DNA from 2 places in the Streptomyces sp. NPDC053367 genome. Region 1 is predicted to be linked to the other one. Evidence: riboswitches for the same ligand, from Rfam matches in the RefSeq annotation. Region 1 holds a riboswitch; the other holds the start of a gene.
The links. Region 1 has a riboswitch for S-adenosylmethionine ahead of ACIGXJ_RS01940 (aminotransferase class V-fold PLP-dependent enzyme). Riboswitches for the same ligand answer to the same signal wherever they lie in the genome.
Positions count from the first base shown of each region.

Region 2: another riboswitch for S-adenosylmethionine. It lies ahead of thrC (threonine synthase); the one in region 1 lies ahead of ACIGXJ_RS01940 (aminotransferase class V-fold PLP-dependent enzyme).

Region 1 covers NZ_JBITYN010000001.1:419,635-424,040, reverse strand. The annotation lists gene ACIGXJ_RS01950 (cytochrome bc complex cytochrome b subunit) at 1-310, shown strand, start outside; gene trpD (anthranilate phosphoribosyltransferase) at 477-1,541, shown strand; SAM riboswitch class IV at 1,630-1,747, shown strand; gene ACIGXJ_RS01940 (aminotransferase class V-fold PLP-dependent enzyme) at 1,881-3,257, shown strand; gene ACIGXJ_RS01935 (Lrp/AsnC family transcriptional regulator) at 3,343-3,624, opposite strand; gene ACIGXJ_RS01930 (rhomboid family intramembrane serine protease) at 3,621-4,364, opposite strand.
Region 2 covers NZ_JBITYN010000007.1:385,839-390,244, forward strand. The annotation lists gene ACIGXJ_RS21745 (cold-shock protein) at 339-542, opposite strand; gene ACIGXJ_RS21750 (MoaD/ThiS family protein) at 995-1,270, opposite strand; gene thrC (threonine synthase) at 1,267-2,550, opposite strand; SAM riboswitch class I at 2,569-2,716, opposite strand; gene ACIGXJ_RS21760 (glucosyl-3-phosphoglycerate synthase) at 2,875-3,819, shown strand; gene ACIGXJ_RS21765 (trehalose-6-phosphate synthase) at 3,889-4,406, shown strand, end outside.

The sequences.
Region 1 (4,406 bases):
GCGCCGCGACAAGGACAAGGTGCTGCACGGCCGCGAGACCGGCACGATCAAGCGCCTGCCGCACGGTGAGTACATCGAGGTGCACGAGCCGCTCAGCCAGGAGGCGCTGCACACGCTCACCGCGCACGAGCAGTACAAGCCGGCCGAGATCGGCCCGACGGTCGACGAGAACGGCGTCGAGCGGAAGGTGAAGGGTTCCGAGAAGCTGCGCGCGAAGCTGAGCAACGCGTACTTCGGCGAGGACTCCCAGATCCCGAAGCCGACCGTCGAGGAGTACAAGGAGATCACGAGCGGCCACGGCCACCACTGATCGCTGCGCTCGCCACGCCACGCTGAAGGGCCTCACCCCGGCCGACCGGGGTGAGGCCCTTCGCCGTGCCCGGGGCCGTCCGGGGTTCGGACGGGGGCCTTCGGGCCCGGCCCCGGCTGGATAGGGTGGGATCACACTCTTCCCTCACGACGATCAGGAGCGGCTGATGAGCGCTGTGACCCCCGCTGGAGGCGACACCGCGGCGGGCCGTTCCTGGCCCGAGGTGCTGAACGCCCTGCTGGACGGACACGACCTGAGCGCGGAGGCGACCGCGTGGGCGATGGACCGGATCATGCGGGGCGAGGCGACGGACGCGCAGATCGCCGGGTTCGCGGTGGCGCTGCGCGCCAAGGGCGAGACGGTGGAGGAGATCACCGGTCTGGTGCGTGCGATGTACGAGCACGCCAACGTCATCCACGTGCCGGGGGAGACGGTCGACATCGTCGGCACCGGCGGCGACGGCGCCAAGACGGTGAACATCTCCACCATGTCCTCCATCGTGGTGGCCGGCACCGGCGCGAAGGTCGTCAAGCACGGCAACCGCGCCGCGTCCTCCGCCTCGGGCGCCTCCGACGTGCTGGAGAAGCTCGGCGTCAACCTGGAGCTCACCCCGCAGCGGGTGGCCGAGGTCGCCGAGGAGGCCGGCATCACCTTCTGCTTCGCGGTGAAGTTCCACCCGGCGCTGCGTCATGTGGCGGCGGCCCGCGGCCAGTTGGGCATCCGCACCACCTTCAACTTCCTCGGTCCGCTGACCAACCCGGCCAAGGTGAAGGCGCAGGCGGTCGGAGTCGCGCACGCGCGCATGGCACCGATCGTCGCGGGCGTCCTCGCCGAGCGCGGCAACTCCTCGCTGGTCTTCCGCGGCGACGACGGCCTGGACGAGCTGACCACCACCGCCACCTCCCGGGTGTGGGTGGTCCGCGACGGCGAGGTCACCGAGGAGTCCTTCGACCCGCGCGAGGTCGGCCTCGACCTGGTCCCGGTGGAGGCCCTGCGCGGCGCGGACGCCTCCTACAACGCCGAGGTCGCCCGCCGCCTGCTGGACGGCGAGAAGGGCCCGGTCCGTGACGCCGTCCTGCTGAACTCCGCGGCCGCGCTGGTCGCCCTGGAGCCCACCGGCGCCCCGCTGGCCGAGCAGATCCGGGCCGGCATGGCGAAGGCCGCCGAGTCGGTCGACTCGGGCGCGGCCCGGCGCACGCTCGACCGCTGGGTGACGGTCAGCAACAGCTGACCGCACCCCGCACCGTACGGCGGTCGTCGTTCCGCGATCCGGACACGGGTTGCGGGGCGACGATCATTTCGCGTACGTTCCTGTACCAGGTCATGAGTGACAGTCATGAGGCCCCGGCCGACTGTCCGGCAACCCTCCGTCCGTGGCGGGGTGCCCCGGGTGAAGACCAGGCCGCACGGCAGCAAGGCCTGCGGCAAGCGCGGACCCCTCGCGAAACCAGGGGTCCTGGGTCGTCCGAGGGAGCCTTCCGTGAGCAAGCGAATGCGATAGGGCCGCCGAGCCCCGCCTCCGCACACCCTTTCTCTCTCCTTCCTCCTCACGTCTCACGGGAGTTCCGCCATGTCCGTCTTCAGTGCTGCCACCGACCAGTCCGTCTGCCGTGACATCTCGGAGGCGCTGCCCGTTCTGGGCCGGGATGTCACCGTCCCGCTCGTCACCGGCGGCGAGGTCACCTACGCGGCCCTCGACTACGCGGCCAGCGCCCCGGCGCTCCAGCGGGTCTGGGACGACGTGGCCGCCTACGCCCCGTACTACGGCAGCGTGCACCGCGGTGCCGGCTACCTCTCCCAGCTGTCCACCGACCTGTTCGAGAACGCCCGCGGGACGGTCGCCGAGTTCCTCGACTGCCGCGCCGACGACCAGGTGGTCTTCACCCGCTCCACCACCGACTCCCTCAACCTGCTCGCGCGGGCCCTGCCCGCCGGCTGCCAGGTCTTCGTCTTCGAGACCGAGCACCACGCCTCGCTGCTGCCCTGGCAGGACGTGGCCCGGGTGACCTACCTCAACGCCCCGCGCACCCCCGCCCAGGCCGTCGAGACGCTGGAGCGGGCCCTGGCCGCCCGTGACCCGTACGGCCCGGCCCTGGTGTGCGTGACCGGCGCCTCCAACGTCACCGGTGAGCTGTGGCCGGTGCGCGAGCTGGCCGCCGCCGCGCACGCCCACGGCGCCCGGATCGTCCTGGACGCCGCCCAGCTCGCCCCGCACCACCCCGTCTCCGTCCGCGACCTCGACGTCGACTGGGTCGCCTTCTCCGGGCACAAGCTGTACGCCCCCTTCGGCTCCGGCGTCCTCGCCGGCCGTGCCGACTGGCTGCGCGAGGCCGAGCCCTACCTCGCGGGCGGCGGCGCCAGCCGCAAGGTCACCCGGCGCGAGGACGGCGGGGTCGACGTCGAGTGGCACGACACCGCGGCCCGCCACGAGGCCGGCTCCCCGAACGTCATCGGCGCCTACTCCATCGCCTCCGCCTGCAAGGCCCTCACCGAGGCGGGCTGGGACACCCTGGTCGCCCGCGAGGAGCACCTGATCGCCAAGGTCCGCGCGGGCCTCGCCGAGGTCCCCGAGGTGCGGATCCTCTCCCTCTTCGGCGACGACGCCCCGCGCGTCGGCGTGATCTCCTTCGTGGTGGACGGCTGGAACAGTTCCCACTTCGCCGCCGCCCTCTCCGCCGAGTACGGCATCGGCGTCCGCGACGGCCTCTTCTGCGCCCACCCGCTCGTCCGCACCCTGCTGGGCACCGACCCCCAGACCCAGGGCGAATGCGGAGCCCCCGAGGCCGCCCCAGGCGAGAAGTCCCTCAACGCCATCCGGGTCAGCTTCGGCGCGGGCACCCCCGACGAGCACGTGGACAGGTTCGTCAGCGCGGTGAAGGAACTGGTGACGCAGGGCGCGAAGTGGCAGTACAGGACGGTGGAAGGCCGCTGCGTCCCCGCGGTGTAGCTACCCAGGGGCGCGGGGAACTGCGCGATCGGCCGAGAACGACCGGCAGACGCGTACGGCCCCGCGCCCACCTTGTCGGCAGGCGTCAGGAATCCAGCCCGATCGCAAACGCGGCCTCGAGGTCGTGCTGCGAGTACGTCCGGAACGCCACATGCGTGTCCGTCGCCTCGACCCCGGGAATCTTGCTGATCCGCCCGGGAATGACATCCGCCAGATCCTCGTGCTCCCGCACCCGGACCATGGCGATCAAGTCGTACGTGCCCGTGACGGAGAAGACCTCGCTCACGCTCTCCAGCGAAGCGATCTGCTCGGCGATCTCCGGAATCCGGTCCACGCTGGTCTTGATCAGAACGATCGCGGTGATCACGGCTGGTTCTCTCCCTCGGGGGCCGGAGCTGGGGCGTCCTTCACTCTAGTCGTACGGCCGTACCGGGCCCACGCGTAGGCGAAGCCCAGCCCGAAGCCCACCAGGTGGGCCAGGTACGCCACCCCGGGCCCGTCCGGGGCCCGCCCCGCGGCGAGCCACTGCAGGGCCGCCCAGAAGGGCAGCACGACCCAGGCGGGGAACCGCAGCGGCAGGAAGAACAGGAACGGCAGCAGGCTGGTCACCCTGGCCCTGGGGAACAGGGCCAGGAACGCCCCCAGCACCGCGGAGATCGCCCCGGACGCCCCCACCAGCGACTGCGGGGAGTCGGCGTTGGCCCCCGCGTAGCCCAGCAGCGCGAGACAGCCGCAGCCGAGATAGAAGAGAGTGAACTCGATCCGGCCCATGCGCTCCTCGGTCATCACCCCGAAGACGTGGAGGAACAGCATGTTGCCGAGCAGGTGCACCCAGCTGCCGTGCACGAACAGCGCCGTCGCCGGGGTCAGCGCGGACCTCGCGGCGCCCTCGAACAGCTCGGCCGGGACCACCCCCCAGCGCCGGAACCAGGCCCGCTGGGCGGCGTACAGCTCCTCCCCGGAGCCGTAGGCCGGGTTCAGGCCCGCCGCCGGGCCGATCAGGAAGATCAGGCAGCACAGGCCGATCAGTGCGTACGTCATCGGCGCCGCCGGCCGCCGCATCACCCCGGCCGCCCGCCCGGCCACCGCGCTCCAGTTGCTGATCACGAACACAGAGCATGGCGTAACCGGACGCATACGCACAGATCG
Region 2 (4,406 bases), on a different contig from region 1:
CCGCGACGGACGGCTCGCACGCCTCGTGGTTCCTTGCCCCACCCGGCCTGCGGGCCTCACCGACCCGGTCCTTCGCTGTCACTCTCACCTTCAGAGTGCTAACGCCAATGATTAGCACTCGCCCCCTGCGAGTGCAAGCGCCTCTCGGGGTTCGAGCCCCCCGGGCGGGGCCGATCAGCCGCAGGCGAACAGCGGCCGGCCGGGGCGAGCGGGGAGGGGAGGGCACCGGAGGGCAGAGCAGGACCGGACAGGGCCCGGACGGGGACCCGGACAGGACGCGGGCAAGGCGAAGGGCCCGCACCCTGAGCGGATGCGGGCCCTTCGCCGGAAAGAATCGTTCAGGCGGTGACGCGAACCATGTCGGCCTGCGGGCCCTTCTGACCCTGCGAGATCTCGAACTCGACCCGCTGGCCCTCTTCCAGGGTGCGGTAGCCGTCCATCTGAATCGCGCTGTAGTGGACGAAGACGTCCGCACCACCGTCGACCGCGATGAAGCCGTACCCCTTCTCCGCGTTGAACCACTTGACGGTGCCCTGAGCCATGCCTAACTCCCCTATTACTGGCCCTTGCACAGATCCACACTTCGCGGACCCGGGTCAGACCTCACCCCCCATCGGTCGGGGGCGTGCGCCGGAACGCGTCGACCGCGGCTGAATGTATCTGTCCAACTGCCGTCTGCAACAGGTCAATCGGACGAGAATTCAGGACGCGAGCGTTCGGGAATTTACCAAGAATTCACCCTGATTCAGGGCAAGTCGGGCCGCGCATAAGGAGCGAAAGGCGCAAAACCATCGGGCACTTTGGCTGCTTCTCGTCGGTTCTCGACGGTTCCTCTAGCGGAACTCATATGCGCCCGGCATACGGAAGACGGCTGGCTTCCCCAACTCTACCGCGCTCAACCATACAGAATTGCCCCCTCCGCTTCTCTCACGGAGGGGGCAATTCGTTGAACTCTCGGTGACGACCCTTACCGAAGGTAATGGGCGGGCGGGTCTCAGCCGCCGGCGACCGCCGGAATGATGGAGACGCCGGCACCGTCCGGGGTCTCGGTCTGGAGCCCCTGCTCGAAGCGCACGTCGTCGTCGTTGACGTACACGTTCACGAACCGGCGCAGCTTGCCCTGGTCGTCGAGCACCCGGGCGGCGATGCCCGTGTGGTTCTTCTCCAGGTCGGCGATGACCTCGGCGAGGGTCGCGCCCTCGGCGGGAACCTCTGCCCGACCGCCGGTGTAGGTGCGCAGGATGGTCGGGATGCGGACGGTCACGCTCATGCGAGGCCAGCCTCTCGGAAGGAGTCCAGGGTGGGGCGGATGGTGGCGGTCAGACCGGTGCCGGCCACCGCGTCGAGGGTCTTCAGACCGTCACCGGTGTTGAGGACGACGGTCGTCAGCGAGGGGTCGAGAACACCGCTCTCGATCAGCTTCCTGGTGACGCCGACGGTCACACCGCCGGCCGTCTCGGCGAAGATGCCCTCGGTGCGGGCGAGCAGCTTGATGGCGTCCACGATCTGGGGGTCGGTCACGTCCTCCACCGAGCCGCCCGTACGGCGCGCGATGTCCAGGACGTACGGTCCGTCGGCGGGGTTGCCGATGGCCAGCGACTTGGCGATGGTGTCCGGCTTCTGCGGCCGCACCACGTCGTGCCCGGCCTTGAAGGCGGTGGACACCGGCGAGCAGCCCTCGGCCTGCGCGCCGAAGATCTTGTATGGCCGGTCCTCGACGAGCCCGAGCTTGATCAGCTCCTGGAGCCCCTTGTCGATCTTCGTCAGCTGCGACCCGGAAGCGATGGGCACCACGATCTGGTCCGGCAGCTTCCAGCCCAGCTGCTCGCAGATCTCGTACGCGAGGGTCTTGGAGCCCTCCGCGTAGTACGGGCGCAGGTTGACGTTGACGAAGCCCCAGCCCTCGCCCGCCGGGTCGCCGATGAGCTCGGAGCAGAAGCGGTTGACGTCGTCGTAGTTGCCCTCGATGCCGACGAGCTCGCCGCCGTAGACCGCGGCCATGACGACCTTGCCCTGCTCCAGGTCGTGCGGGATGAACACGCACGAGCGGAAGCCGGCCCGCGCGGCGGCGGCGCCGACGGCACCGGCGAGGTTGCCGGTGGAGGAGCACGAGAGAGTGGTGAAGCCGAAGGCGCGGGCGGCCTCTAGGGCCTGCGCCACGACCCGGTCCTTGAAGGAGTGGGTCGGGTTGCCGGAGTCGTCCTTGATGTACAGCCCGCCGGTGACGCCCAGCTCGCGCGCCAGGTTGTCGGCCTTGACGAGCTTGGTCCAGCCCGGGTTCAGATTGGGCTTCCCGGCCACGTCGGCGGGCACCGGCAGCAGCGGCGCGTAGCGCCAGATGTTCGCGGGGCCGGCCTCGATCCGCTTGCGCAGCTCCTCGGCGTCGTAGGAGGAGAAGTCGTAGGCGATCTCCAGCGGGCCGAAACACTCCTCGCAGGCGAAGAGGGGTCCGAGGGGCACGCGGTGCCCGCACTCGCGACAGCTCAGCGCGGCGGCCGGCCCGAGGTCTACGGTGGAATCGGTGGAGCTTGCAACAGTCTGCACAGCCATGTGAGGCGAGGCCCTTTCTCCTCATCTTCCTCACGACGCATCTCGCCGTGAGACGGATTTGGCACCTTCCCTAGCCGGGAGCCTCGCTGCACGAATGTCAGGAGAACCGACTGGAGGGTTGCCGGGGCTTCATCGGGCCGTGTCCCTCTGCCCCTCTGGATGAGCGGTATGGAGTTGTCCACGCGGAGGACCCCCGACATGCGATGGTCATCAGCGTTGTTCAAGACTGTAACCGAAGGCCAGGACAGTTGAGACAGCCGTCCGAACCGCGAGATGGATCATTTCAGAACCGCTCGCCGAGAGAACGCAGAGGAGCCGCAGGCTGTGCTGGAAGAAGTCGAGCGCTGGCTGACCACCCGCTCCTGGTCGGTCAGTGACCGCCCACTGCACCAGATCCTGGCCGCCAAGCGCGCGAGCGGCCAGACGGTCTCCGTCGTGCTGCCCGCGCTCAACGAGGAGGAGACCGTCGGCGACATCGTCGCGGTCATCCGCCACGACCTGATGCAGCAGGTCCCCCTGGTCGACGAGATAGTCGTGGTCGACTCGGCCTCCACCGACCGCACCGCGCAGGTCGCGGCCGCGGCGGGCGCCAGGGTCGTCCACCGCGACGAGATACTCCCCCGCATCCCGTCCGTCCCCGGCAAGGGGGAGGTGCTCTGGCGCTCCCTGCTGGTCACGACCGGGGACATCGTCTGCTTCATCGACGCCGACCTGAAGGAGTTCTCCTCCGACTTCGTCTCCGGCATCGTCGGGCCCCTGCTCACCGACCCCGACGTGGACCTCGTCAAGGGCATGTACGACCGCCCCCTCGCCGGCGCGCAGGGGCAGGGCGGCCGCGTCACCGAGCTGATGGCCCGCCCCCTGCTCAACATGCACTGGCCCCAGCTGGCCGGCTTCGTCCAGCCCCTCGGCGGTGAGTACGCGGCCCGCCGCGGCCTCCTCGAACAGCTCCCCTTCCCCGTCGGCTACGGCGTGGAGCTGGGCATGCTCGTCGACTCCCTGCACCTCGTCGGCCTGGACGCCCTCGCGCAGGTCGACGTCGGCGTGCGCATCCACCGCCACCAGGACGGCCAGGCCCTCGGCCGGATGGCCGCCGCGATCTACCGCACGGCCCAGCTGCGCCTCGCCCGCGGCCACCTCGTCCGGCCGGCCCTCACCCAGTTCGAGCGGGGCGAGAACGGCTTCGAGGCCCGCACCTACTCCGTCGACACCGAGGAGCGCCCGCCGATGCGGGAGATCGCGGAGTACGCGTCACGCAAGGTCGCGTGACGCCCGGACCTCGCGTATACGGCTGATACGTGCGTTTGAGGGTTTACGGGCCGGGCTAGGTTGAGGCGTATGGCTTCCACGCACGGTGCACAGGTGCTGGTCGCGTCCAATCGCGGCCCGGTCTCGTACGAACTGCGCGAGGACGGCGCACTCCACGCGAAACGCGGCGGCGGCGGACTCGTCTCCGGCCTCTCCGCGATCGGCCCGGACGCGGGCGCCCTCTGGGTCTGCTCGGCGCTGTCCGACGACGACCGCGAGGCCGTCCGCCGCGGCGAGGGCGAGGCGGGCGTCCGCATGCTGGACATCCCGGCCGACGTCCACGCCGACGCCTACAACGGCATCGCCAACTCGGTCCTCTGGTTCGTCCACCACATGCTGTACCAGACCCCGCTGGAACCCGTCTTCGACGAGGACTTCCGCCGCCAGTGGAGGGCCTACGAGACCTACAACCAGGCCTTCGCGGAAGCGCTGGCCGCCGAAGCGGCCCAGGGTGCGGCGGTGCTGGTCCAGGACTACCACCTCACCCTGGTCCCCGGCCTCCTGCGCGCCCTGCGCCCGGACCTGCGCATCGGCCACTTCTCCCACAC